2 regions of the Bifidobacterium sp. LH_419 genome follow, and region 2 is predicted to be linked to the other one. Evidence: riboswitches for the same ligand, from Rfam matches in the RefSeq annotation. Region 2 holds a riboswitch; the other holds the start of a gene.
The links. Region 2 has a riboswitch for FMN ahead of AC1AYX_RS02665 (ECF transporter S component). Riboswitches for the same ligand answer to the same signal wherever they lie in the genome.
Positions count from the first base shown of each region.

Region 1: another riboswitch for FMN. It lies ahead of ribD (bifunctional diaminohydroxyphosphoribosylaminopyrimidine deaminase/5-amino-6-(5-phosphoribosylamino)uracil reductase RibD); the one in region 2 lies ahead of AC1AYX_RS02665 (ECF transporter S component).

Region 1 covers NZ_JBKEVG010000006.1:130,079-136,948, forward strand. The annotation lists gene ribH (6,7-dimethyl-8-ribityllumazine synthase) at 1-363, opposite strand, end outside; gene AC1AYX_RS05800 (bifunctional 3,4-dihydroxy-2-butanone-4-phosphate synthase/GTP cyclohydrolase II) at 365-1,687, opposite strand; gene AC1AYX_RS05805 (riboflavin synthase) at 1,725-2,411, opposite strand; gene ribD (bifunctional diaminohydroxyphosphoribosylaminopyrimidine deaminase/5-amino-6-(5-phosphoribosylamino)uracil reductase RibD) at 2,392-3,507, opposite strand; FMN riboswitch at 3,755-3,892, opposite strand; gene ilvD (dihydroxy-acid dehydratase) at 3,991-5,856, opposite strand; gene AC1AYX_RS05820 (hypothetical protein) at 6,118-6,246, opposite strand; gene AC1AYX_RS05825 (hypothetical protein) at 6,381-6,506, opposite strand.
Region 2 covers NZ_JBKEVG010000002.1:8,890-30,821, reverse strand. The annotation lists gene AC1AYX_RS02710 (DUF6199 family natural product biosynthesis protein) at 1-143, opposite strand, end outside; gene AC1AYX_RS02705 (Mrp/NBP35 family ATP-binding protein) at 258-1,400, shown strand; gene AC1AYX_RS02700 (tetratricopeptide repeat protein) at 1,431-4,841, opposite strand; gene AC1AYX_RS02695 (hypothetical protein) at 4,976-7,147, shown strand; partial or broken gene AC1AYX_RS02690 (aryl-sulfate sulfotransferase) at 7,302-8,968, shown strand; gene AC1AYX_RS02685 (ATP-binding cassette domain-containing protein) at 9,153-9,962, shown strand; gene AC1AYX_RS02680 (pyridoxal phosphate-dependent aminotransferase) at 10,012-11,238, opposite strand; gene ppgK (polyphosphate--glucose phosphotransferase) at 11,326-12,093, opposite strand; gene AC1AYX_RS02670 (nitroreductase family protein) at 12,248-13,033, shown strand; FMN riboswitch at 13,185-13,338, shown strand; gene AC1AYX_RS02665 (ECF transporter S component) at 13,346-13,948, shown strand; gene AC1AYX_RS02660 (energy-coupling factor transporter ATPase) at 13,958-16,291, shown strand; gene AC1AYX_RS02655 (ferric reductase-like transmembrane domain-containing protein) at 16,377-17,681, opposite strand; gene AC1AYX_RS02650 (FAD:protein FMN transferase) at 17,761-18,561, opposite strand; gene AC1AYX_RS02645 (FMN-binding protein) at 18,563-19,114, opposite strand; gene AC1AYX_RS02640 (MFS transporter) at 19,267-20,526, opposite strand; gene AC1AYX_RS02635 (DUF5067 domain-containing protein) at 20,623-21,906, shown strand.

The DNA.
Region 1 (6,870 bases), on a different contig from region 2:
CACGTCCGAGTTCAGCGACACCTGGGCGATGCCCTTTGCGGTCTCGTTGCACACGAGGTCGTAGTGGGAGGTGCTGCCGCGGATGATCGCGCCGAGGCAGATCACCGCGTCGTAGCGTCCGGTGGACACCATGCGCTTGGCCGCGATCGGAATCTCGAACGATCCGGGCACCCACGCCACGTCCACGTCCTCGTCGGCCACGCCGTGGCGGCGCAGGCCGTCCTGCGCGCCGGACAGCAGCTTCGAGGTGATGAACTCGTTGAACCTCGCCGCCACGATGCCGATGCGGATCGGCTTGGCGGCGGAATCGTCACCGGCGGCGGAAGCGGCGCCGGCTACCAGTTGTCCTTCGAATACGGTCATTTCAGTTCTCCTTTGTCATGGTGGACAGGTTTGTCGTGGTCGCCATGTTCGTCGTGGTGGACAGATTCGTCATGCCCGACAGGGCTCCCAGCAGGTGCCCCATCCGGTGTTCCTTGGTGGACAGGTAGTTCGCGTCGTACGCGTTCGCGGGGATGACGATCGGCACGCGCGAGGCGATGGCGATCCCCGCCTGCTCCAGCTGGCCGATCTTGTCCGGGTTGTTGGTCATCAGGTCGACCGACGCGACGCCGAGGTCGCGCAGCATGGCCGCCGCGGTCTCGTATTCGCGCGCGTCGGCGGGGAATCCGAGTTCCAGGTTCGCGTCGAGCGTGTCGAACCCGCGCTCCTGCAGCTCGTAGGCGCGCAGCTTGTTGAGCAGCCCGATGCCCCGTCCCTCCTGGCTCAGGTACAGGATGACGCCGCGTCCCGCCTCGGCGACGCGCCGCATCGCCTCGCGCAGCTGCGGCCCGCAGTCGCAGCGCTGCGAGCCGAACACGTCGCCGGTCAGGCACTGCGAGTGGATGCGGCACAGGACGGGTTCGCCGGAGACGATGTCGTCGCCCATCACCAGCGCCACGTGCTCGCCGCCGTCGTCCGACTCGTAGCCGACCATCGTGAACCGCCCGTATTCGGTGGGCAGGTTCACGCGCGCCACGCGGCGCACCGTGTGCGGGAACGCGTGCGTGCGGCGGTAGTCCTGCAGCTGCGCGATGGTGATGTAGGCCAGTCCGTGCTCGGCGGCGAAGCGCTTGAGGTCGTCGCGCCGCATCATCGTGCCGTCGGCCTTCATCATCTCGCAGCACAGTCCGCACGGCTCGAGTCCGGCCAATCGCGCCAGGTCGACGGTCGCCTCCGTGTGCCCGTTGCGTTCCAGCACGCCGCCGGGGCGTGCGACGAGCGGGAACATGTGCCCGGGGCGTCGGAAGTCCTGCGGCCGCGTGTCCGGGTCGACGCATGCCAACGCGGTGAGCGAGCGGTCGCGCGCGCTGATGCCGGTGGAGGTGGTCACGTGGTCGATCGACACGGTGAACGCCGTGTGGTGGCTGTCCGTGTTCGCCGTGCACATCGGCGGCAGGTCGAGCCGCGTCGCGAGCTCCGGGCTCATCGGCGTGCAGATCAGGCCCCTGCCGTGCGTGGCCATGAACGCGATGTTGCTTGGTGTCGCGTGGCGGGCCGCGCAGATGAGGTCACCTTCGTTCTCGCGGCTTTCGTCGTCCGCCACGACGACGATGCGACCGGCCGCGATGTCCCGGATGGCGCGCGCCACCGGGTCGTCCGGGTTCGTATGTTGCGTGTGTTCCGTGTATTGCGTCTGTTCCGTCATTTCCGTCGTTTCCGTTCTCGATGATGTCTTGTCGTTGTCAGAATCCGTGCGCGGCGAGGAAGTCCGCCGTGATCGCGCCCGTTCCGGCGTCTCCGGCCGTCCCGGCCGTCACGCCGTCCGTGCCGCCGTCCGCCGGCATCTCCAGCAGTCGCGCCGTGTATTTCGCGATTGGGTCGGTTTCGAGGTTGACCACGTCGCCGATGCGCCGTTCGTCCAGCACCGTGTGCGCGGCGGTGTGCGGGATGATCGACACGCCGAACGTGTCGCGTCCGGCGTGCGTCACCGTCAGGCTGATCCCCTCGACGGCGATCGATCCCTTCTCGGCGATGAACCGCATGAGCGCATACGGCGCGCGGATCGTATAGACGACGGCGATGCCGTCGCGCGTGATTGACGTGATCACGCCGGTGCCGTCGATGTGCCCGGAGACGATGTGCCCGGAGAACCGTCCGTCGGCGGGCATCGCGCGTTCCACGTCCACATGGTCGCCGCGGCGGAGCGAGCCGAGGGAGGAGCGTCGCAGCGTCTCGTGCATCACGTCGGCGGTGAACGTCGTGCCGCGCACGGACGTGACGGTCAGGCACACGCCGTTGACGGCGATGCTTTCGCCGATCGCCGTGCGATCGGTCACCACCGTCGGCGAGTCGACGGACAGTCGTGCGAAGTCGGCGCCGTTCTCCAATCCGACGACCGTGCCGAGGTCCTCAACGATTCCGGTGAACATAGTCGACGCCTCCTTCGATGACGATGTCGTCGCCCACCGCGGCGACGGTGCGGTGCGTGAGGAGGAAGGCGTCATCCGGCGCGCCGACGCCCGCGCCGCCCACCGGGCCGGGCGCGGTGCGGCCGCCGAACAGTTTCGGCGCGACGTAGGCGCTCACTTTGGTCACGACCTGGTCGCGCAGCGCGGACCAGGCGAGTTCGCCGCCGCCCTCGATCATCATGCTGTCGACGCCGCGCCCGCCGAGCGTTTCGACGGTGGCGGCGACGGAGGCGTGCCCGTCGGCGTCGGCCGGCACGTGGAGGATCTCGCATCCCGCGTCGCGGTAGGCCTGCGCGCGAGGCTCGTCGGTCGAGCAGGTGGCGATGATCGTGGGCGTCTCGCGCGCGGTGGCGACGACCGCCGCGTCGCGAGGCGTGCGCAAATCGGTGTCGCATATCACGCGGATCGGATCGTGACCGCCGTCGATGCGGCAGGTGAGCTGCGGGTCGTCGGCGACGACCGTGCCCACGCCCACCATGATCGAGGCGAACCGGCCGCGGTCCTCGTGCACGCGGCGGCGCGCGGCCTCGCCGGTGATCCAGCGCGACAGGCCCGATGCGGTGGCGATGCGGCCGTCGAGCGTCATCGCGTATTTGAGCATGACGAACGGCGTGCGCGTGGTGATGTAGTGCAGGAAGATTTCGTTGAGCGCGTCGCATTCCTCGCGCAGCACACCCTGCGTGACCTCGATACCCGCGTCCTCGAGCCGGCGCACGCCTTTGCCGGCGACAAGCGGGTTCGGGTCGGGGGAGCCGACCACCACGCGGGCGATTCCGGCGTCGATGAGCGCCTGCGTGCACGGCGGCTGCTTGCCCGTGTGGCAGCAGGGTTCCAGCGTGACGTAGATCGTGGCGCCGCGCACGTCGACGCCGTCGCGTTTCGCCGCTTCGAGCGCGGCGCGTTCGGCGTGCCATCCGCCGAAATGGTCGTGATGTCCGGTGGCGATGATCGCGCCGTCGCGCGCAATGACCGCTCCCACCATCGGATTCGGGTTGACCTTGCCCGCTCCGAGTTGTGCGTGGCGCAATGCCACGGACATGAGGTCCCTATCGTCCATGAAAATCCCCTTTCCTTGCGATAGGGCATGTCCAGGGTGCTTCATGATGGCGGTGGGGCCGTGTGCCGGTTTGGTTCCGGCTGCCCGGGCATCGGGCGAGACGCGCCATGTTTCGCGGCCCTGAAACGCGAGCACCCTGGATTCCGTTCGAAATCCAGGGTGTTCGAGATGGGCTGCATGATGCGCATCGCCCGATGCGCGCATGCGACGGTATGCGGTCGCATGCGCGGGCCGATGGTCCACGCCGCCGCAGCTTCTTTCATCCAGACTATGACTGTCGGTACCGGAATCTCACCGGTTCGGCATCGCGACTGCTGATCGCAATCGATCGATGCTCGCGGACTGAACCGCCGATCGGGAATTTCACCCTGCCCTGAAGATGCGTATTGAATTGTCGATTCGACAGTATAGGGGACGGGGCGTAGACGGCAAAGGCCGACGTCCCATGTAGTGGACGTCGGCCTTTGCCGCGACGGGTCCCGATCAGGCGAGGCCGGAGAGCTTGTTGATGAGCTCCGGGTCGCGCGTCGCGCCCTTGTCGGCGGAGCGGGCGAACGCGGCATAGGCCTTGAGCGCCTGCGAGACCTTGCGGTCGCGGTGCGCCACGTAGCCGTCGCCGGCCTCGAGCTCGCGGCGGCGTTCCGCCAGCTGCTCGTCGGTCAGTTCGACGTTCACGGAACGGGCCTCGATGTCGATGTCGATGATGTCGCCGTTCTTGATGAGCGCCACCGGGCCCTTGTTCGCGGCCTCCGGGGCCATGTGGCCGATGGCCAGACCCGAGGAGCCGCCGGAGTAGCGGCCGTCGGTGAGCATGGCGACCTGCTTGCCGATGCCCTTGCCCTTGACGAAGGAGGTCGGGTACAGCATCTCCTGCATGCCCGGGCCGCCCTTCGGGCCCTCGTAGCGGATGACCAGCGCCATGCCGGGCTTGAGGGTATCGTCGAGGATGACCTTGATGGCCTCCTCCTGGGACTCGACGACGAGTGCCGGTCCGCGGAACTTCCAAATCTCCTGCGGCACGCCGGCGGTCTTGACGACGCAGCCGTCGGGGGCGAGGTTGCCGCGCAGCACGGCGAGGCCGCCCTCGTGGATCTCCGGGTGGTCGATGTCGTGGATCGCGCCGTGCTCGCGGTCGGTGTCGAGCGAGTCGAACAGCGTCTCGTGCGTCCACGGTTCGGGGGAGATGATGTGGCCCGGCGCCGCGTGGTAGAGGGTCTTGGCCTCCTCGGTGCAGGTGTCGCGCATGATGTCCCAGTCGTCGAGCTTGGCCTCGAGCGACGGATAGTCGATCGAATGGACGTCCTTGCGCAGCTTGCCGGCACGGTCGAGCTCGCCGAGGATGCCGCAGATGCCGCCGGCGCGGTGCACGTCGGAAATCTCCCACTTGCCGGACGGGGCGGCCTTGCAGATGCACGGCACGGTGTGCGAGATGCGCTCGATGTCGTCGAGCGTGAAGTCCACGTCCGCGGACTGGGCCATCGCGAGGATGTGCAGCACGGTGTTGGTGGAGCCGCCCATCGCGACGTCCATCGTCATCGCGTTCTCGAACGCGTGCTTGGTGGCGATGGAGCGCGGCAGCACGGAGTCGTCGGAATCCTTGTAGTACTGGTTCGCGATCTTGACGACCTGGCGGGCCGCCTTGCGGAACAGCTCCTTGCGGAAGCCGTGGGAGGCGAGGATCGTGCCGTTGCCGGGCAGGGCGAGGCCGATGGCCTCGGTCAGGCAGTTCATCGAATTGGCGGTGAACATGCCGGCGCAGGAGCCGCAGGTCGGGCAGACGGTCTTCTCGTAGTTGAGCAGGTCCTCCTCGGAGACGTTGTCGTCGGCGGAGGCGTACATCACGGAGATGAGGTCGGTGTTCTTCTTCACGGTGCCGTCGGCGAGGACGGTGGTGCCGGCCTCCATCGGGCCGCCGGAGACGAACACGGTCGGGATGTTGAGGCGCAGGGCGGCCATCAGCATGCCGGGGACGACCTTGTCGCAGTTCGGGATGCAGATCAGGGCGTCGGCGCAGTGCGCGTTGCACTGGTATTCGACGGTGTCCGCGATGATGTCGCGGGAGGGCAGGGAATAGAGCATGCCGGTGTGGCCCATCGCGATGCCGTCGTCGACGGCCATCGTGTTGAACTCGCGCGGGATGCCGCCCGCCTCCTTGATGGCCTCGGAGACGATGCGGCCGACCTTGTTGAGGTGGACGTGGCCGGGGAGGAACTCGTCGAAGGAGTTGGCGATGGCGATGATGGGCTTCTTGCCCATATCGTCGCCGCTGACGCCTGCGGCACGGTAGAGGGCGCGCGCGCCTGCGAAGACGCGGCCGGACATGAGTTTTGCGGATCGCATTTCGGTCATGATTCCATTCAAGTCCTTAATCGGGACACGCGTTTTGTCAAGAGTCAATATGTGGAATTCACGAGGATGTTACGTCGGTAACGCTCACGCCGCGTGCGTCGTCACCGCACCGTGAGCGGTTTTCGCAGTGCCGCGCTGATCCGTCGCCATGTGCGTCGGTGCCCACGCATATGAAAGACGGGGTTCCGGATGATTCCGGAACCCCGTCTTCTCTTCTCTCTCACACAGCGGTCGGCTCAGACACGAGCCGACAAGTCAGTTTCAGCGGGCGATCTTCTGCGCGTCGTTGACGATGTCGGAGAGGACCTTGGTGTTGCCCATGGTGTTCTGGGCCATCGTGCTGGCACCGTACATGGCGAGACCGCGAATCATGGAATCCTTGAACGACATAATGTTTTCCTTTCAGGTTCGGTCATGGCGTTGGGCCGATGACCACGTTTGCAATTTTCGGTGTGCGACGCCCGTTTCCTGTTGTCTTGTTTGCGATGACGTGCGCCGCGAAGTCTTATGCGTTATGCGCTTGTTCAGCGGCCGAGCTTGTTGGACTCGACGAGGTCGGAGAGGACCTTGGTGTTGCCCATGGAGTGCTGGGCCATCGCGTTGGCACCGTACATGGCGAGACCGCGAATCATGGAATCCTTGAACGACATGATAATTCCTTTCGTTGGTCAAAGCCCCTTGGTGGCTTTGCTTGTTTTTTCTCGGCTCCGTTTGAAACCGGTTTCAGAATAGCGCGCCATCGTGACCTGCGCAAGGGGGAGTTTCGGATTCCGGCGTGTTGGACGATGATTCGCGAGCGCAATCGCCGCAGGTATCGAACCGGTTCGATGCAAACGTTGGCAATCACGGTGTCCGTGAATCGTTGGCATCATTGGGATTTGACATGCCGTCCATTCCGACGGCGCCGGCGTCGTCCGTCCGTCGCCGGCCGTCGGAACGGATTTCCGGATTCTCCGGCCCATCGGCGTGTCGCGCGGCCGATCGTCGCGATGCCGGGGGAGTCCCCGCACCTGT
Region 2 (21,932 bases):
CACGCCAAGGCGAAATCGGTGGGCTCGCCACCTTTGACGTCCAGCAGATGCTCCAGACGCCACAGCAGTTCCGGCTTCCACAGAAGGAACACGCCGGCGGCGACGAACACCAGTTCGAGTGCAGCCACTTGCAGGATAATCATCGCCGGCTTCCTTTCTCCCGTGTGTACATTCCATGATATATCTGGCATGCCGTGGGGCCGCACGCTACGCTGGTGTGCGGCATAACGACGATACGGCGACAAGAGGAGGACGCGTTGACGGACAGCAGGCACATCGAGGCGGCGATCTACGAGAGGCTGAGCAAGGTCATCGATCCGGAGCTGGGGCGTTCGGTCACGGACCTGGGCATGATCGCGGCGATCGACGCGACGCCCGCCGCCGCACGGAACGACGACGGCACCGCGGCCGACGCACGAGACGCCTACGACGTGACCGTGCACGTCGAACTCACCGTGCCTGGCTGCCCGCTGAGCGAGACCATCACGAACCAGATCAACGGCGCGGTCGCCTCCTATCCGGACGCGGACCTCACCCCGCATATCGAGGTTGGTTCGATGAGCCGCGACAAGCTCGACGACCTCGTCGCCGGACTCAAGGCGGAACGCAAGCAGAACCCGTTCAACAAGCCGGGCGTCAAGACCCGCATCTTCGCGATCGCCTCCGGCAAGGGGGGTGTCGGCAAATCGTCGGTCACCGCGAACCTGGCCGCCACGTTCGCCGCGCTCGGCTACGACACGGCCGCCATCGACGCGGACATCTACGGCTTCTCCCTGCCGCGCCTGTTCGGCGTGCATACGCAGCCCACGAACCTGAACGGCATGCTGATGCCCGTCACCGCGTGGGGCGTCAAGCTCATCTCGATCGGCATGTTCGCCGGCGCGGACCGCGCGATCCTGTGGCGCGGGCCGCGCCTGCAGCGTTCGCTCGAACAGTTCCTGTCCGACGTGTGGTGGGGCGAACCGGACGTGCTGCTGCTCGACCTCGCCCCCGGCACCGGCGACATGGCGATCTCGGTGGCGCAGGCGCTGCCCAACGCGGAGCTCGTGGTCGTGACCACGCCGCAGCCGAGCGCGTCCGACGTGGCCGTGCGCTCGGGTCTCGTCGCGCTGCAGGTGCCGATGAAGGTGCGCGGCGTCGTGGAGAACATGAGCTTCTACGAGCACAAGGGCGAGAAGCTGGAGATCTTCGGCCATGGCGGCGGCGAGCGCGTGAGCGAGCAGCTGACCGAGGCGCTCGGCTACGACGTGCCGCTGATGGCGCAGCTGCCGCTCGAACCGGAGCTGCGCGAGACCGGCGAGGCGGGCCGCCCGGCCGTACTGGACGCGGACGGCGCGTTGAGGACGGACGGCGTCGGCCCCGAGTTCAAGGCGCTGGCCGAGCGGCTGATGGCCGCGTGATTCGTTCGCTCAGCCGCGTGACCCGTTCGCTCAGTTGTTGAGCGAACGGATGAACTGGGCCTGCACCACGTCGATGCCGTTGTTCTCGTCGTCGTTCATGCGGGCGGCGGCGACGGACAACGTGCGCGCGGGCACGAACAGGCCCTCGTCCACGGTGATGCGCGCCGCGTCGCGCACGATGCCGGCCACCTCGGTGTGCGGCCAGACGGGCAGATCGTGGTCGGCGAGCACGCGCGCCGCGTCCTCCACGCTTTCCGGCACGCGGATGCACTGCGAGTCGGCGCGGGCGACGAGCTCCTGCAGTTCGCTTTCCAGAGAGCCGATCTGACCGGGTGCGATGTGGTCGCTCATCAGGTAGGCGGCCACGGCCGTGTCGAAGCGGTCTTGCATCCATTCCGCGTAGGCGAGACGGTAGTAGGCGAACGCGGCGTCGTCGCGGTCGAGCGCCACGTTGAGCGCGTTGAGGCATGCGGCGCGCGCCGAATCCCAATCCTCGCTGCGCGCCAGCTGCACGGCGAGCTTCAGATGCGTGAGCGGGTAGGCGGGCGCGTAGGAGACCATCATGTTGAGGTGTTTGAGCGACGCCTTCGCACCCTTGATCTGGGCGAGCACGTCGGCAAGCTCCATGTGCGCGTAGAACAGGTTGTCGGGGATGAGCACGGTGCGCTCCCCCGGCGTGGCGAACAGCCGGTTGTAGATCACGCGCTCCGCATACGAGTTGAAGTAGCGGGGCACGCCGTCGCCCTTCGCGTAGAGCGCGTCGAGCCGGCCGATCGCCGATTCCGCGGTTTCGAACGCCTGGTCCACCTGTCCGCCGAACAGCAGGTCGCGCGCCTTGAGCCGCTCCCGGTCGAGCTCGTCGGCCATGGCCATCGTGACGGGAGGCGTGTCGCGCCCGTCGATGAGCGCGCTGGTGATGTTCGGCGCCTGTTCGGAAAGCTCCGGGTCGCCGATCATGTCGACGATGCGCATCGCCTCCTTCGCCTTCGCGACGGAGGGCGTCGTCTCGTCGGAGGCGAGACGGTGGAAGTCGGATTCGGCGCGCTGCAGGAGGTCGACGCGTTGGATCGACAGTCCGACCGCGTCCGGCGTGCCGAGCACGCGCGCCGCGGCGGGTGTGAACCGGTGTTCGGAGGATTCGGGCTGCTCCTGCGCGCCGGCGGGCGCGAACCGCTGGTCGCGCAGGTCGAAGCCGGCGTCGACGGGTTTGAGCGCGCCGTCGCCGTCCACGTCCATCACCGCGTCGAACATGCGGTACGTGTCCATCGGATGGTCGAGCGCGTCCTCGCCGATGCGGGCAAGGAACGCGTCGCGCGTGAACGTGACGGTGGCGAGGTTGCGCACGGTCGGATTGCGCTTGAGCACGCTCATCGGATCGTCGTCATCATCCGGATCCGCATCGTCGCCCGCGACGCCCGCGGCAGCCGCGTCGCCGGCGTCACCGTCCGTCGCGGCGATGCCGAACGCGTCGCCGTTCCGACCGTCGTCCCTGCCGTCGCCGGGCATCGCGAACGCGGTCTCGTCGATGTCGACGCCCTGCATGAGGTCCTCGAACCGGCGTTCGATGCTGTCGTCGCCGTCCGTCTCCTCCCCCGCGTCGCCGGACGGCGCCTGGACGTCCGCGCCCGGCTGCGCCGCGTCGGAGACCGGATGCACCGGCGTGTGCGTCGGATCGCCGTGGAAGTCGCCGTCCTTCGGCTCGGCCTTGCCGCGCACCGCGCCCATGCCGCCGGTGTGCATGCGTTCGAACGCCCCCAGCGCCTCGCTCATCATCGCCTCGATGGCGGAATCCTGTTCGGAGACGGCCTCCTCCAGTCCGAGCGAGTCGACGTGCAGCGACACCTCGCGCACCTTGTCGCTCGCGGCGAAGCTCATCGCCGCCATGATCAGGCCGACGCGCAGGTTGTAGGCGGCGCTCATCTCGGCGCGTTCGCTCTCGCTCAGCGACACCCAGCGGTGGTCGGCCTCGTCGTAGCGGGTGGCGGGCATCATCGACACGCCCGCCGTGGTGAATCCGACCGCCACCTGTCCGGCCGCGAGGTTCGAGCGGATCTCCACGTCGAAGCGGTAGGGCAGGCGCAGGCGGCGCACGAGCAGCGCCATGCTCTGCCGGTACACCCATTCCGATCCGGTGTCGCCGTGTTCGCCCGCCTGCTCGCCGATGTGGCGGGCGATGCGGTGCGCCTCGCGCACCAGCGAGGTCATCGCGTTGTGGTCGGCTTCGCGGTCCATCCGCGCGTCGCGTCCCGCGGCCGCGCCGTCGACCGCGTTGCGCGCGCCGGCCGCCGTGTCGTCGTCGCCGTCGGCGTCGTCGGTGCCGAGCGCGATCAGCGCCGGATCGTCGAGCAGTTTCAGGTCGATGGTGGCCGCCTGGGCGCGCGTCACCGTCTCCTCGGTGGGTTCCAGGCCGAGGCGCGCGTTGCGTTCCAGCCACGCGCTCACCGAGGCGAACCGGTTGAGATTGCCTTCGATGGCGAGCGCGCGCAGCGCCGGCGCGAGTGACAGGGACGAATCCCAGGTGAAGAAGTAGGAGCCGGAGTAGCTGGACGTGTACAGGTGCAGCGGTTCCGCGCCGTGCACGGCCTCGAGTCCGGGCGCCTCGTCGAGCGCGCCGGCCTCGTGCATGAGTTCGGCGAAATGGTCCTCGAGACCGGAGACGCGCATGCCGTGCGCGCGCACTTCGAGCATGTCGCGCACGGACCGGCGGATCGCGCCCATCGGCGCCTCGCGGTTGAGCCGGCGGAAGATGTTGCCCGCGCCGAAGCCGACGAGCATGCCGCGCATCTGGGGCAGCATGTAGGCGGCGAAGAACGCGATGGCGACGGCGTCGCGGAATTCAAGGCCTTCGCGCATGTCGCGGCGCAGCGGGTAGCGCATCTGCTCGAGCGTGTAGGTGCCGTCCCGGCCGTCGCGCCGCCATGAGGCGAGCCAGGTCAGACGTCCCGTGTCGTCGCGGCCGACGATGCCGCCGCCGACCCGGTCGCGCCGCGGTTCGCGGGTGAGCATGAACCGCGGCTCCATGCCCTGGACGTCCATGCCGATCTCGGTGCCGACATACACGCGTCCCTTGCCGTCCGCGTAGGCGATCTGCGAGAAGTGGTCGCGGTCGGCGAACACGCCGAGCGAGAAGCCCGCGCCCGCGCCGTTGCCGCCGAGGCCGGCCTTCGACGGCAGCTGCGCCCAGCCGAGCGTGAGCCGGCCGGGCACGTCGTCGAAGTCGAGTTGGCGACGTTTGACGAGCGGGCCGAGACGGCGCGAATGGCTGGCGAGCTCCTGCGCCACGTCCATTTCGGTGCGGGTCCCGGACGATTCACGCAGGAATCCCGCGGCGGCCGCCTCCTGCGCCGCCTTGTCGATGGTCGCGCCGAACGGGTCCGCGGATTCGAGCATCCCCCGGCCCGAACGCGTCAGGCGCCTGGCAAGCCCACGTACCCGCCCCATCGCGGCCTTCCATGGTTCCGAGGGGCTTTCGTGGTGGTGTGACTTGCGTACTGACATGCCTCACATTGTTCCAACGCAACCCGACATGGAGCCGGTCGTGAAGCCCTGAGAATAACTGCCTATAGAATGGTCGCGTGCCTCATCTTCCCCATCCGTTCGCCAAGGGTTCGCGCCGCCGCGCGGCCGTCGCCGTGATCGCCGCCGTACTCGTCGTGCTCGCCGTCGAATGCGTGGGGTTCAATCTGCCGTTCTGGCGCACGCTCGGGGCGAGCACCGATTCCGCCTCCTACGAGAACACGATGGGACCGGGGCTCGAACGCACGGACACGGGGCTCCTGCGCGTCACCGATCCGACGGCGGCCTGGCTCGAGGTGAAGGCGGACGGCTCGTCGGACTATGCGCGCGTGGACGCGTTGGAGCCGAAGCAGGACGCGCTTCGCGTCATCCATCTGCGCGCCTCGTTCGTCTCGGGTTCGTCCGCGGGCGACGACGCCGAAAACGGCGACGCGACGGCGACGCGGTCGGTGTCGGTGTCGCCCGCCTCGCCGCGTTCGCTGTTCCTCAAGGCGCCCGGCTCCGGCGTGATGCGCGTATGGGTCCAGGAGGCGAAGGGCTCGGTCATCCCGATCGAGGCGATCCGCGCGAACGTGCGCATCCCGTTCTCGTTCAGCCCCGCGCGTGTGGCGCTCATGCTGGCCGCGCTGCTGGCGGTCGCGCTGTGGCGTCCCGGCTCACGGCTGTGGCGGATCGCGCTCGACCCGTCGAGCCGCGCGCAGCGTCTCGCGTTCGCCGGTCTGGTCGCCCCGTTCGCCGTATGCACCGCCGTGAACGTGATCTGGCAGATGCGTTACGCGACGCCGTTGTCGTTCCACCAGCCCGGCGGCTACACGTACGACATCGACCAGTACGGCCATCTCGCCGACGCGCTCCTTAACGGCCATGTCTCGCTCGATCTCATCGTGCCGGAGGCGCTCGCCGCCGCCCCGGACCCGTACGACGTGGCGACGCGTTCGCGTCTGCTCGCCGGGGGCGTCAGTCCGATCTATTGGGATTACGCGTATTACGACGGCCACTGGTATTCGTATTTCGGCGTGGTTCCGGCGGCGGTCCTGTTCGCCCCCTACCGTGCGCTGACCGGCCGCATGCTGTCAAGCGCGGCGGCCGTCCACCTGCTCATGTTCGTCGCGCTGGTGTTCGTCTGGCTGCTCACGATCCGTCTGATCGCCCGTCTCGCGCCGCGCACGTCGCTCGCGGCCACGTCGATGATGCTGCTGTTCGTGCCGTTGGCCGCCGACTTCCCGTATCTCGCCTACCGTACGAACTTCTATTCGGTGCCGTTCGCGGCCTCACTCGCGTTCACCGCCGCGGGATTGTGGCTATGGGTGGGCGCTTCGACCGTGAAACGTCCGTTGAATCCCGCCGACCGGTGGCGCATGGACGGCGCGCCGGAGCTGTCGCTGCCCCGGCTGGGGCTCGGCGCGTGTCTCATCGCCGTGAACTTCGGCTGCCGCCCCACGTTCTGTCTGGCCGCGATGCTCGGCTTCCCCCTGTTCTGGCCGCAGATCCGCGCGATGGCCGCGAATCTCAAAGCGCGCCGCGTGCGCGTGAGGCACGCGCTGCGCGCCCCGCTCGTGGTGCTCGCCGCGGCGGCGGTCCCGTTGCTGCCGCTCGCCGCCTACAACCACGCCCGTTTCGGTTCGTTCCTCGAATTCGGCAACGACTACCAGTTCACGGTGACGGACATGACGACGTTCCGGCAGCCGATCGCCGACATCCCCGCGATGGTCGGCTACTATCTGGCCCTGCCGCTCAGGATCGTGCGTGATTTCCCGTTCGTGGCGCTCTCCCCCGCGCCGCTCGGCGAATGGGCGTTCGCGGAGCCGATGGTCGGCGGCCTGTTCGTGCTGTGCCCGCTGCTGCTCGCCGTGTTCGCGCTGCCGTTCCTCATGCGGTGCCCCCACCTCTCCCCCCTCATGCCGGTGATGGCGACCGCGGCGGTGCTCGCCCTGTTCATCACCGTGTTCGACGCGTCGAGCGCCGGCCTGGGATGGCGCTATATGGGCGATTTCGGATGGCTGTTCGCGTTGGCGGCGTTGCCCGGCCTGCTGCGGGCGGTGAACGGCGCCGGCGACGGCTCCGCGCCGGCCTCCACCGGGACGAGGATCGTGCGGGTCGTCGTGCTCGCTGTGCTCGCCGCCACGGTGCTGGTCAACGTGCTGTGCCTGTTCACGCCCGGCAGGCAGGATCAGATGATCGGCACGAGCCCGGGTCTCTTCCACGACGTGATGACCTGGTTCACGCTCTGACGCGGTCCTCCCTCCCCTCCCATCGGAGGCGGCGCCGGACCTTCGACTTTCAGGCAAATCCCAGTGGAACCCCAAGAATTCCAAGGGCGCGGGCATAATACTGAGTGGGTCAGTGTGCAATAGCGTCCGCAGCCAGAAAGCCGGAATCATCACAATGAAGCGAACAGCAAACAGCAATCTCGTATTGAAGATCGTGGCGGCAGCCGTCACACTCGCCGTCGCATGCGGCCTGTGCCTCGTCACGCAGGACAACGTCGACGCGGCGATCAAGGAGCATCGCGTCGAACGACTCAACGCGCGCATCGAGAACATCTACACCGCCGACTACCAGAAGATGGCCGACGAGAACCTCGCCGTGGCGCGCGACAAGTCGGCCGCCACGCTCGACGACCCGTTCGTCGAGGAGAACCCGTACGGCACGAACACCACGTCCCTGTACGTCTACTTCACGACGGACCAGAAGACCAGCGTCTCCTACACGGTGAGCGCGGCCGGATACCCGGACTTCTCCGCCACCGCCGAACAGGGCGACGACTACGCGACGACGCACGAGTTCCTCGTGCTCGGCCTCATCCCGAACGTGAAGAACACGATCACGCTCACGTTGAAGGACTCGTCCGGCGCGACCGTCGCCACCAAGCAGATCACGCACAAGGGCGCGAAGATCCTCGGCGAGGAGGAGGTGCGGCTCGAACAGCCGGTCGAGCCGACGAGCGAGGCCACGCAGGCGCTCGGCAACGGCCTGTACGCGATTCTCGGCAACGACTCCAACGACCAGGACTTCATGTACTACTACGACGTGAACGGCGTGCTGCGCGGCGAGGTGCCGGTGCTCTACTACCGTTCGCACCGTCTCCTGTTCGACGACAATGGCCTCATGTGGTTCTCCGCCTCGACGAAGCACTTCGTCGGCATGAACCGTCTCGGCAAGCTGGAGAAGATCATCGACTTGGGCGACCGGTTCATCCTCCACCACGACTACGCGCTCGATTCGGACGGCAACATCGTGTCCCTCGCCACCGATCTGACCCGTTCCGACCACGCGGTCCAGGACCAGGTCATCAAGGTGGACACGACGACCGGCAAGGTGACCCAGCTCATCGACTTCGGCGACATGTTCCCCGACTACAAGGCGTCCACCGACCATTCCGGCATCGACGAATCCGACCCGACCGCCACGAACCGCTGGGACTGGATCCATTTCAACACAATCCAGCTGCTGCCCGACGGCTCCGCGCTGTTCTCCGCGCGCGAGACCCCACCATCATCAAGGTGGACGACGTGGAGGGCACGCCGAAGCTCGACTGGATGATCGGCGAGCCGACCGTGTGGGACGGCACCTCCTACAAGAAGTCGTTCCTCACCAAGATGGGCGACTTCGGCGACACGGGCGGCCAGCACTCGATCACCTACGAGGAGGACCCGTCGCTGCCCGACGGCCAGTACTACATCTACATGTTCGACAACAACTTCGGCTACGCGATGACCCGCCCCGACTTCGACTGGACGACGATCAAGGGCATCTCCACCGCGCAGAGCTCGAAGGACCCGGACTCCCGCTCCCAGTTCCGCAAGTACCTAGTGGACGAGAAGGCCGGCACGTACACCGAGGTACAGTCGTTCGACGTGCCGTACTCCCCGTACGTGAGCTCCTCGCAGGAGATCACCGATTCCATCAACCTGGTGGACACGGGCATGCAGGGCGTGCTCGGCGTGTACGACGACGCCGGCAACCTGCAGGCGCAGTACAAGATGGCCCTGTCCACCGGCTACATCTACCGCGTCTACCACTACGATTTCAAGGGCTTCTACTTCGCCTGACGGCCCGATCCACCCCAGCTCCGGCCCCCTCAGTCGGCCTCCGGCCGCCAGCTCCCCCTAAAAGGGGGCGCAACAGTGGGATGCTCCCCCTTTTAGGGGGAGCTGTCCGCGCAGCGGACTGAGGGGGTGCACCACGCGACCCCTCAAGGCGCATCGGCCCATGCCACTTACTACAGTAGGCGGCATGGGCTTTTTCTTTTCCCGCAGACCCGCCGCGAAGCCGGCGTCGCTCACCTTCACGCTCTCCGGCGCCGGTCACGTCTACGATGACGGCCACGTGGGCCTGAACCCCACGGACCTGACGATCGGCGAGAAGCGCGTCGCGATCATCGGCCTCAACGGCTCCGGCAAATCCACGCTGCTCGGCCTGCTTGACGGCTCGCTCAAGCCGTCCGCCGGCACGGTCACGATCACCGGCGGCGACCGGACCGATCCGGCCGCCGCCACGCTCGACACCTCGTCGAAGAAGGATCTCAGGACGGTCGACGAATGGGTGGGCAAGGTGCGCCGCGAGGAGATTCCGAACGTGTTCTACCGTGCGCAGGACATCACGCAGGCGGTGGACGAATCGTTGAAGAAGCACAAGATCGCGGACGCGGAGCGCGCGGCGCGCATCGGCAACCTGTTCGCGCATTTCGGCCTGCAGCGCCTGCGCAAGGCGAAGGCGGCGGAGCTCGATTCGGAGAAGCGCCATCTGCTCGCCATCGCGGCGGCGCTCGCGTTCGACCCGGCGGCGATCGTCGCGGACGAGCCGTCGAAGGGATTGGACGAGATCGGCACGCGCCATGTGGCCGAGGCGTTGTTCACCTACGACAAGCAGGTGATCGTCGCCACGCATGACACGGACATGATCGTCCGCCCCGAATACGCGATCGACCGCACGCTCGTGCTCGACGCGCAGCACGTGGTCTTCGACGGCTCCCCGGCCGACGCCGTCGCCTTCTACATGGATCTGATTCGCAAACGCTACGAGGCGGCGAAGTCGGCGGCGTGAGACCGGTCCGCCGTCATCGGGATAGCCGTCGCCGCCGTCACGTTCGCCGTCAGCCGAGGTCGAGCATCGCGGCGACCGTGTCGAGCACGGCCGTCACGTTCGCGCGGAACTCGTCCGCCTCGGGCAGCAGCGACAGCGCGAGATAGCCGTTCGTCGTCATGTCGAAGAAGTAGCCGGGTTGTCCGGTGAGACGCCTGGTCCCGATGAGTCTGAGTACGAGCTCGTTCTCGTCGATGACGGCCGGTACGCGCAGCAGCACGTTCCAGCCGCCCTCCGCGCGCAGCACGTCGACGAGTCCGTGCTCGTCGCGTGCGAGCAGCGCGTGCAGGGTGGCGAGGTTGGCGCGCACACGGTCGCGCACGCGCGCCGTCTGGTGCGGCGCGACCGACAGCAGTTCGGGCAGCCGGTCGGCGATGATGTCGCTCATCGGCAGATAGTCGTCGGCGATGACGTCGAGTCGGCGCTGCGCCTCGCGCACGTCGTCCTCCGGCCCGGAGACGCGGATCCAGCCGACTTTGGCGTGCGGCGCGGCGAGCATCTTGGAGAAGCCGTCGAGCGCGAACGTGAGCGCGCCGGGCTCCCCCGCGAGCCGCGCGTTGCCGTCGAACGGCTCCAGCGCGTAGTCGTAGAACACCTCGTCGGCGATGATGGCGATGCCGCGTTCCCGGCACAGGCGCACGAGCGTGGCGCGCTCTTCCGGTTTCACGTAGGAGCCGGTCGGATTGTTCGGGTTGATGAGGACGAGCGCGCGGATGCGGTCGCCCTCCTGCGAGTAGAGCAGCTCCTCGATGGCGGCGGTGTCGATGTACCAGGAGCCGTCGAACTGGAGTTGGTATTCGATCGTGTCGACGCATTCGAGGCGCGCGATCGATTCGATGAGCGGATAGCCGGGCTTCGGGGCGAGCACCGCGTCACCGGCGTCGCACAGCAGTTTGATGAGCCACGAATACGCCTGCGACGTGGAGCTCAGCAGGTACAGCGAATCCGGGTCGATGTCCCCTTCTTCTTGGCCCCCGCCGGCGGGGGCTGTCCGCGAAGCGGACTGGGGGTGGTTCCCGCTTCCGAGGAAGCGGGCCAGCGACTCCCTCGCCGCACGCGGCCCGCGCGGCTCCGCCGTATACTCCCCCGGTACCTCGGCCGGGGCGAGCCCGTGCCTGGTCGGGTTGGAATCGTTGAGCTTGCCGAGCGTCACGCCCTGCGCGCGTGCCTCGGCTTCGGCGGCGGCAATCGGGTTGGGCGCGGAGATGTCCACGCGGGAGGAGAATCGAACGGTCATGCCTCCACTGTAGCGCGGGCGACGAAAAGGGCCGTCCGGAACGGATCCGGGCGGCCCCATGCCGTCTTCGGAAGACGGCGATCGGACTCAGTGCTGCTTGGTGCTCGCGTAGTAAGCGGCGCCGACGATGCCGGCCTCGTTGCGCAGCGCGGCGGGCACGATCGGGGTCTTGATCTCGATGAACGGCAGGAACTTGTCCGCCTTGCGGCTCACGCCGCCGCCGACGACGAACAGATCCGGGTTGAAGTACTTCTCCAGCAGACCGTAGTACTTGGTGAGGCGCTTCGCCCACTTCTTGTAGCCGAGGTCCTCCTGCTCGCGGATGGAGCTGGCCGCGTACTTCTCCGCGTCCGGGTGCTTGTCGGAGAGAATGAGGTGGCCGAGCTCGGTGTTGGGCACGAGCACGCCGTCGATGATGAGCGCGGTGCCGATGCCGGTGCCGAGCGTCGTGGCGATGACGAGGCCGTCCTTGCCCTTGGCGGCGCCGAACTGCTGTTCGGCGAGGCCCGCGGCGTCCGCATCGTTGACGACGGTGACGGGGCGGCCGGCGGCCTCGGAGAACACTGCGGTCACGTCGACGCCGACCCACGACTGGTCGAGGTTGGCCATGAAGTCGAGCGGCTTGCCCGGCTTGATCGGTGCCGGGAACGCGATGCCGACCGGAGCGGATTCGGGCACTTCGAAGTGGTCGAGCTGCTGGCGCACGATCTTGGCGACCGCGTCCGGAGTGGACACCTCGGGGGTGAGGATCTTGAGTCGGGGTTCGGCGAATTCGCCCTTCTCCAGGTTGACGGGTGCGGCCTTGATGCCGGAGCCGCCGATATCGATGCCGAACGCCTGCGCGGTTTCAATCATCGTCGATTCTCCTCCTTGTATTGGATTTCCTAACCGTTACCTGCATCGTACCGCCCTCGCATCCCAAACAGCGGACGAACGCCCGCATGTCGCGCACACGTTTGCACCGTCGCCGCATCGTGCGGTGCCATAATGCGGTGCCATAATGGGAGGCATGGCAGAACACACGCAACTGATCGATGCGGTGAACATCCGCACCGCCATCCGCTCCTACGACGACGAACCGATCGACGACGACACGGCCCGTCAGCTCGACATGACCCTCGCGCCGTTGAATCTCCTCGGAGACCTGCATCTCCAGCTGGTGCGCAACCACCCGGAGGTGTTCGCGGAGGCGAACGCCTCCGGACATCTCAGGAACGCGGCGAACTATCTGGCCATCGTCGGCCCGAAGAACGACGCCGAGGCCAAGGAGCGCGCCGGCTTCTACGCGGAGCGCGCCGTGCTCGCCGCGACCTTGAGGGGCCTGGGCACCCTGTGGGTGGCGGGCAGCTGGGACCGCGCGGAGGCGGCGAGGCATTGCCATATCCGCAACGGCGAGGAGCTGTACCTCGCCGTGGTGATCGGCCACCCGGAGCATCATGTGGAGCGCCTGGCGAAGTCGTATGAGGAGCTCGTCGAGTTCCAGCGCACGCATCGTCCCACGAAGTCGTATGAGGAGTTCACCGCCGGCATGTCCGACGAGGCGCGCGAGGCGGCGCCGGCATGGTTCAAGGCGGGCGTCGAGGCGGCGATGAAGGCGCCGAGCGCGATGAACCGCCAGCCGGTCACGTTCACCTACGATGCCGACGACGATACGGCGGCCGCGCACATCGATCCGGCCGCGGGCGACGGGCATTGGGCGCTCAACGATCTGGGCATCGCGAAGCTGCACTTCCAGATCGGTGCCGGCCAGGGCCGGTGGGCGTGGGGCGACGGCGGCCTGTTCCTGCACAAGTAGGCTCCCGCCCGGAATCACCGCCAAACGACCGTATCAACGGCCCTCCGCATCGACACGCGCGTCATGCGGAGGGCCGCTTCGCATGCGACGGGTTTTCCGCACAGTGAAACGGGATTTGCGCGAAATCCACGGTCACGCGTATACAGTGTCTTGTCAGTTTCAGGGAAGGTGCGATTCCTTACTGGCGGTAACCCGGCCCCCGGGATTCACAACGGGAGGCGTCGGGAAGCCCGCGAACCGCGAAAGCGGCCGATCCGGTGCGAATCCGGAGCCAACGGTCATAGTCCGGATGGGAGAAACGGAGAGCTCGGCATGAGCGTATCTTCTGATAATCATTTCCAGTCCAAGACGGTCGACCACGCCACCGGCACGCACGCCACGGGCGTCGCGGATTCCGGCCGCTGGTCCACCCGCCGCATCGCCGTCTACGCGCTGTTCGTCGCGTTGGCGATCGTCACCAGCTTCATCGAACTGCCGATCTTCCCGGCGGCCCCGTATCTGAAGTACGATCCGTCCGGCATCGTGAGCCTCATCGCCGGTTTCGCGTTCGGTCCGGCCGCCGCGGCCATCGTCTCCGTGCTCGGCTTCCTGCCGCACGCGTTCACCGATCCGTGGGGTGCGCTCATGGCGATTCTCGTCGCGCTCGCGCTGTCGCTGCCCGCGTCCGTCATCTACCGTCGCGACCGCACGCGCAAGGGCGCGATCATCGGCATCGTCGTGGGCGCGGTCGTCGCGCTCGCCGCGGCCATCCTCGGCAACCTCGTCATCACGCCGATCTACGCGCACATGACCGTCGCGCAGGTCGCCGCCATGATCGTGCCGATCCTGCTGCCGTTCAACGTGCTCAAGTTCGCAATCCATGCGGTCGTCACGTTCCTCATCTACAAGCCGATCACCAAGCTGCTCGACAAGTAACCGACGACCGTGAACCTCGCCGAACTCGACCACATCCGCTTCAGCTACGACGGCGGCGCCACCTGGGCGCTCGACGACGCCTCCCTGACCGTACGGGAAGGCGACTACATGGCGCTCACCGGCGCGAACGGATCGGGCAAATCGACGCTCGCCCGTCTCGTCGCCGGTCTCGCCGCGCCTGACGCAGGCACCGTGATCCTGCTCGGACATACCGTCTTCTCCGACGCCGGTCCCGACGCGGACGCCTATCGTGCGGCCCGTCGGGGCATCGGCGCCGTGTTCCAGAATCCGGAGGACCAGCTCGTCACCACCGTGCTCGAGGACGATGTGGCGTTCGGACCGGAGAATCTCGGCATACCGCGCGACGGCGACGACGGCAACGGGCGTGGCGGCATCGGCGAGCGCATCGCCGAATCATTGCACGCCGTGCGGCTGGACGACATGCGCCGCGCGAACCCGATCCGCATGAGCGGCGGCCAGCAGCAGCGCGCCGCCATCGCCGGCATGCTCGCCATGCGCCCACGCCTGCTCGTGCTCGACGAGCCGACCGCCATGCTCGACCCGCTGGCACGACGCGAGGTGATGGACGTGCTCGACGAGCTGCACGCCGCCGGCACGACCATCGTCCACGTGACGCACCATCCGGACGAGATCGCGCGGGCGGGTCGCGTCGTGCGGCTCGAACATGGTCGGATGGCGGACGACGACGCGCATCCTTCGTTCCCGCCGGCGGGGGATCCCGCGAAACGGGCGGGGGTGGTCCCGCGACAGGCGACGCACTCCCACGCCACCGACATCATGCTGTCCGTCTCCCACGTCTCCTACGCCTACGCCGGCGGCGGGCCAATCCTCGACGACGTGTCGCTTAGGATCCGCCGTGGCGAGACGGTGGCGCTGATGGGCGCGAACGGTTCCGGCAAGTCGACGCTGCTGCGGCTCGTGTGCGCGCTCGCCAAGCCGGATTCCGGTTCGATCATCGTGGACGGCATCCGCGTCGAGGAGGCGAAACGGCGCGACCTCGCCGCGCTGCGCCGCACGGTGGGGCTCGTCATGCAGCATCCGGAACGCCAGCTGTTCGCCGATACGGTGCGTGACGACGTGGCGTACGGCCCCACGAATCAGCGGCTGCCGCGGACCGAAATCGACGAGCGCGTGGATTGGGCGCTGCGGGTCGCACGTCTGGACGGTCTCGCCGACCGTTCCCCGTTCGATCTGTCGGGTGGACAGCAGCGGCTCGCCGCCATCGCCGGCGTCATCGCGTGCAGGCCGAAGCTGCTGGTCATGGACGAGCCGACCGCGGGTCTTGACGCGGACGCGCGCGAACGCATCTACCGGCTCGTCGACGAGCTCAAGACGCAGGGCGTGACCATCCTCGTCGTCACCCACAGCCATCAGGAGGCCCGTCGCATGGCCGACCGCATCGTCGATATGGCGGCGTTGTCGGCGTCCGATGCCGGTACAACGCACGACGCGCTCGGCATCCCCGCGGGCGCGGATGCGCCACAGGACGTTTCACAAGGCGTTTCACAATACGTTTCACGGGATGTTCCACGCGCCGGCGCCCGGACCGCCGCCAAGTCCTCCCCCATGGCCCGTCTCGACCCGCGCGTCAAGATGGTGGCGTTCCTCGTCGCCATGTTCTCCGCGTTCGCGATCGGGAACGCATGGCAGCTGCTGCTCGGCGCGGCGTTCACCGCCGGCGTGGCCACGGCCGCACGCATCAGACCAGCACGGCTACTCGGCTCGGTGAGGATGTTCCTCGGCCTGTTCACGGTGATGGGGCTGCTCAACATGTTCTTCGTGCGCACCGGCGACACGCTGTTCACGTTGGGTCCCATCCCCGTGACGGACGACGGCGTGGCCACGGCCGTGCTGTACACGTGCCGTTTCGCGCTCGTCATCATCCTGGGCGCGGTGTTCCTCGCGACGACCACCCCCACCGCGATCACCGACGCGTTCGCCTCGCTTCTCTCACCGTTGCACCGGCTCGGCGTGCACACGCAGGAGATCGCACTCGTGCTGAGCCTCGCCCTGCGGTTCATCCCCACGCTGGCCGTGGAGGCGCAGGCCGTGGCGGACGCGCAGGCGGCGCGCGGCGGTTCGATCGAGACGGGGACGCTCCCGCAGCGGGTGAGGGCGATGACGGCGATCATCGTTCCGATCTTCGCCGGCGCGCTGCGTCACGCGGACAACCTCTCGCTTGCGTTGGATGCCCGCTGCTATGAGGAGGGCGCCCGCCGCACGCACTGGCGCGTGATGCGGGTCGCCGCACGCGACGTGGCGTTCGCCGCCGTGCTCGTCCTCTATCTGGCCGCGCTCGCCGCGCTGTCCGTGCTGGCCTGACGGTTCCGTCTGACGGAACCGGCCCGACGGGAACCGGCCTGACGGGAACCGGCCGACGGGAACCGATGCCCGGCCTCAATCGCAATCACATCGCGAACGGCTCGTAGTAGATGTCGTCGGCGTTGACGCCCCGCTTGAGCAGGAACGCACGCCACGCCCTGAGCATCCCGTAGGGGCCGGCGATGAGGTAGAGCGCGCCCGGACGCATGGCGTCGGCGACGTCCTTCTCCTCGAAACGGCCGCCGGCGCGCAGGGTGACGTGCACGTTGGCGTGGTCGTGGTCCATCGCGCGCAGGTCGTCCGCATGCACGAGGTCCTGTTCGCCGCGCGCGCCGTAGAGCAGGGTCACGCTTCTGCCGGTCGGCGCATACGCCTCGATGAGCGACAGCAGCGGCGTCACGCCGATGCCGCCACCGAGCATGACCAACGGCGCGCCGTCCGCATGTTCGTCGATGAAGCGACGGTAGCGGCCGTAGCTCGGCTGCACGAGCGCCGGCGTGCCCACGGGCAACGTGGCGATGCGGCGCGTGAAATCGCCGTCGGCGCGGATGTCGAAGCGCATGGGCACCAGTCCGGAACCCGTCTGCGCGCCGACGGCCGTGTTGATCATCGAGAACGGATGGTATTCACGCATGCCCTTCGTCTCGGGGAAGCGGATGAACGTGAAATCGCCGGGCTCCCATCGGGCGTCCTTGGCGGGCACGTCGAGGGTGAGCTCGGTGACGCCCGGCGCGACCTGACGCACGTCGGCCACACGGGCGGCGACGGCACCGGCGCGCTGGCGGATTTTGGAGACCACGTACCAGACGAACACGGCCACGGTGGCGGCATCGAACAGGATGATGAACGGCAGATCGTCGCGCACGAACGCGATGGACTGCACGTGCAGGAAGATGAGCGCCACGGCCACGAGGTTGAGACGGTGGATCCACACGCTCGACTCATGACGGAACACCCGTTCCAAGGCGCGCTTGAGCGAGGCCACCCACCGCACGCGGGCCGACAGCCATCCGGCCATGAACACCAACGAGTAGACGGCGAGGAAGATGAACAGGTAGAGGCCGGCGCCTCCGAACAGTTTGGTCAGGCCTTCTGCGGGCAGCAGGTTGGCGTGCAGGAACGCGAGCGCGATGGCCAACAGGCTCAGCACGCCGTGGATCATATACATGTGGGGAAGACCCACCGTGCGGTCCACCCAACGCGGCCGTCCGGCCAGGTAGACGGCGGTGAGCATCCACACGTACGCGACGACGCCGATGCCGATGCCGGCGGACATGTCCGCGAAGAACGCGGGCATTCCGGCTCTCAGCGCGGCGAGGAACGGCAGCGGGATGACGAACAGCGCCACCACCCAGGCGAGGGCGGTGGATGTGGTGATGCGTCGCAGCATGGTTGCGATGTCCTTTCGATATGCGGGTTCGCTAGGTAGCGGTGATTGTGGTTGGGATGAAGCGGCGTCGCGGTCGCCGTCACGCCGCCGATGCGGGATGCGGCGTGACGGTGTGCTTGGCCCCGTCCCGGTCGATGAGCAATGCGGAGAACAGCGAATCGGATTCCCCGGCGACGAGATCGGCGAACCGCTCGCGTCCGGCGGCGATGGCGGTGGTGGCCCACATGTCCGCGTCGGTCAGATGCGTGCCGATGACGGTGGCCTGGATGAGGTCGTCGGCCGTCCGGTCGATGTGTTCGCCGCGTTTCGACGTGCCGCTGGTCGCGACCGCCCCGTCGGCGAGACGCACGGTGCCGGCGAGCATGCCGGCGTCGCGCGGATCCTCGATGCCGACGCCCCAGACGTAATCGCTGTCGGAGGCGACGCCCAGCTGCATGTCGCCTCCGCCGCCGAGCGCGGCCGCCTCGGCGCGCCCGGAGTCGAGCAGCGGGCGCAGGAAGCGCGTGAACGCGCGTTCGATGGCCCACCCCTTGACCAGGCCGACCGGATCGTAGTGTCCGTCGCGCATCGCACGGAAATGGCCGTGCGTGACGTCGGCGGCCATGGCGGCACGCGCATAGACCTCGTGGAAGTCGTGGTCGTCGAGCAGGCCGCTCCAGTCGCCGCGGTTGGCGCGCGAGGTGAGCGAATCGTCGCGGAACGGCGAGAACGTGCGGTCCACGTGCGACAGGAATTCACGGCATGATTCGGCGGCCCCGCGCAGGATGGATTCGTCGGCGCGCCTCAGACGCAGCGTGAACGGCATGGTCATGAGGTGGAAGACCGCGGTGCGCAGCATGCCGTCGTCCGTGGCGTGGTAGGCGATGGCGGTGGACGTCATGTCACTTCGCCTGGTCGAGCGCGTCCTGCAGCGAGCCGATGAATCCTGTGGAGGTCTCGGTCGCGCCGGAGACCATCTGGATGTCGGCGCTTTGGGCCTTGACGGCCTCGTCGGACAGCTGCGGGATCGCCTGCTGGGCGATTCCGAGCGAACGCGGGTTGTCGCTCGGGTATTTGACGGCGGCGACCTGCGTGACCTTGCCGTCGGCCACGGTCACCTGCACCTGCACGTCGCCTTTGGATGTGGCGACGACCGCGCCCGTGTAGACGCCGTCCTTGAACGCGCCCGAATCGGACGAGGTGCCATCGGAGCCATCGGCAGAGTCGGTGCCGGAATCGGAATCGGCGCCGGCGCCCCCGTCCGATGCCGCCGAGCCAGAGCTTCCCTTGCCGGAGGCGGACGAGGAGCCGGACGTGCCCGACCCCAGCGGCGTGCCCGAGGCCACCGACGGGGAGGCGGCGCTCCCCCTGCCGGCGAACAGCAGCATCATGTCGGCGGCCGCGGCGAGGATGCCGATGACGGCGATGACGGTCGAGATCGCTTTGCGACGCATATGGTTTCCCTTTGCAATCGATGAATAGGCTGAAATATCAAATACCACGATTCGTGGTATTCCCCTGCCTTGCCATCATAGGGAAGCCACCGACCCCAAAGCCTAGAAAAACCTGAAAAACCGGTGGAAAAAGGCTTGCGCTGTGGGCAAGCTCACATTGCGGCGGTTTCGGCCGGTTCCTCCGCCGTCACATAACGGCGCAGCAGCGTGGTGATGACGACGGCGAGCGCGGCGAAGACGGCACCGAACGGGCCGAGCCAGGTGAGTCCCAGATGGTCGTTGACGAGTCCGCCGACCGCGGATCCGATGGCGATGCCGATGTTGAAGCTCATCGAGTTGAGCGAGGCGGCGAGGTTCATCGATCCCGGGTGCGACTGGGCGGCGACGTCCATGTACAGCACCTGCGACGACGAGTTGAACAGGTACATCATCATGCCGAGGGCGACGAGCAGGATCGCGCCGTACACGGGGACGACGGGCGCGAGCGCGAGCGTGGCGAGCAGTACGGTGTGCAGGCAGAAGACGGGGCGCGTGCGCACGAGCGGTTCGACGCCGCGGCCGCGCTCGGCGAGCTTGCCGCCGTACAGGTTGCTCCACAGGCAGGCGACGCCGTAGAGGACGAGTCCGATGCTCACATAGCGTTCGGGCACGCCGATCTCGTCGCGCATGATCGGCGTCAGATACGTGTAGAACACGTAGCTGGAGGCCGCGCCGCACACGACGGTGAGCACGCCGCCCCAGATGCGGTGGTCGAAGAAGAGACGGAACTGGCGCAGGAAGCCGATGGTCACCGGGTGCGAGTTGCGCGGCAGGACGAGGAACATCATCGCCATGAGCGCGGCGGTGGCGGCGGTGATGATGAGGAACGTGATGCGCCAGCTGAACGTGTTCGCCACCCACGTGCCGAACGGCACGCCGACGACGGAGGCGATGGAGAACCCGGAGAACACCCATGCGATGAACTTGGTGCGGTATTTGTCCGTGGTGACGTCGGGCGCGTAGGTCATGGCGATGGCGACGAGCGTGCCGGAGACGAGCGCAATCATGATGCGGGCGACCAGCAGGACGGCGTAGTTGGGCGCGAGCGCGCACAGGAGGTTGCCGACGAGGAAGACGCCCATGAGCGTCAGGTAGGTCGCGAAGCGCGGGAACCGGGCGGAGATGGCGGAGCCGAGCGGCGTGACCGGCGCGTAGACGAACGCGAACAGGGCGACGAGGTTGCCGACGGTCACCTCGGACACCTTGAGTCCCTGCGCGATGTCGGGCAGGATGCCGACGACCACGAACTCGCTCATGCCGAGCATGAAGCTCGCGAGGACGAGAATCGTCACCGGCAGGTTGAAGAAGCGGTCGGATCGGGTCGAAACAGGTTTCTCGCCGGGTTCCGTCACGGGTGCGGGATTATTCGTCATCTTCCTGGTTCTTCCTCGTCATGTCGTTCCATGTGCATGCTATTGGCCCAGCCCTACAATGGAGATGAAGCGACACGCGGGTGGAAGGGGCGCGGCATGTTCGGCGATTCCGATAGCGGACAGATCAGGTGGGACGGCGACGGCGCCGGGACCGATGGCGGGACCGGCAAGCCGGATACGAACGACACGATCAATGGGAACAGCGGGGCCGACGGTCCACGCGAAGGCGGCGGACCCGATAAACCCGATAACCCCGATAAACCCGGCAAACCTAACGACTCCGGCGAGACCGACCGATTCGAGAAAGCGACGATGCACCGGGTGCGCACACTGCTCATCGTCGCCGCCGTGGCCGTGCTGGTCGTCCCCCAGCTCGTGGGCTTCTGGCGGGTCACACGCGCCATGAAGTCCATATCATCATCGTCATCATCATCGTCCTGGAGCACGACGCCGGCACCGCAGGACCCGGAGATATCGGTCAAGGAGGGCAACGGCCCGTTGACCGGAAGCGACACGGACGACACGGCCGTCCTCACCGTCGACAAAGCCGTGTCGGGAGGCGTGGACCGCATCGACGGCCGACCACTCATCGTCGTCTACTTCACGCTGGAGAACACCTCGGAGCATGCGATACAGCTCAACCTGATTTCCGACCCGCAGGCCTCGCAGCATGGGCTGGAGCTTCCACGCTCCTCCGTGCAGGACGTCTACGAGAACGGCGAGCACCATACGCCGCTCGAAGGCTACGACGCGGACTCGCGGCAGCGGACCGTCATGCCGAAGGAGAAGACCTCGATCCAGTCCACCTACCGGATCATGGACGCGTCCGCGCCGGTGACGTTCACGGCGCTCGGATTCCACGGGACCGACGCGGTGTCCGCCGCGTTCTCCGTCGCCGCGGGCAGGCCGATGGGCGAGGAGTTCGGACGCATCGCACTGGATTCCGCCCCCAAGGCCACGGCACCCGACGAATCCGATCTCAAGAGCTACATCCCGTTGCGAGACTGGCGCGGCACGACGGTCCTCGGCTACGTGAAGCCGCTGAAGGCGGAGCGCGGACCGGACACGAGCAGGGGCGAGCACACGATCGTCGTCACCTATGCGTGGGTGAACAAGCGCAACAAACCCCAAGGCCTGACCGACATGGCCAGCCTCGAGGTATGGAAGGACGGGTCGAAGCTCGATATGACGTACCTACCCGAGCATGACGGCGACGACTACACGGCCAACGAACAGCTGCTGGACCTCGACGCCGGCGCGTCGGCCCGGATCCAGGTCGCCTACCTCGCCGACGAGCCCGGGAAGGTCGAGGTGCGCATCCGGTCCTCCGCGCAGCCGTCGGACACGAAGCCCGTCACGAGGACGTTCACCGTCTCCTGACCGCCGCGGCCGCGACCCGTGGCGAA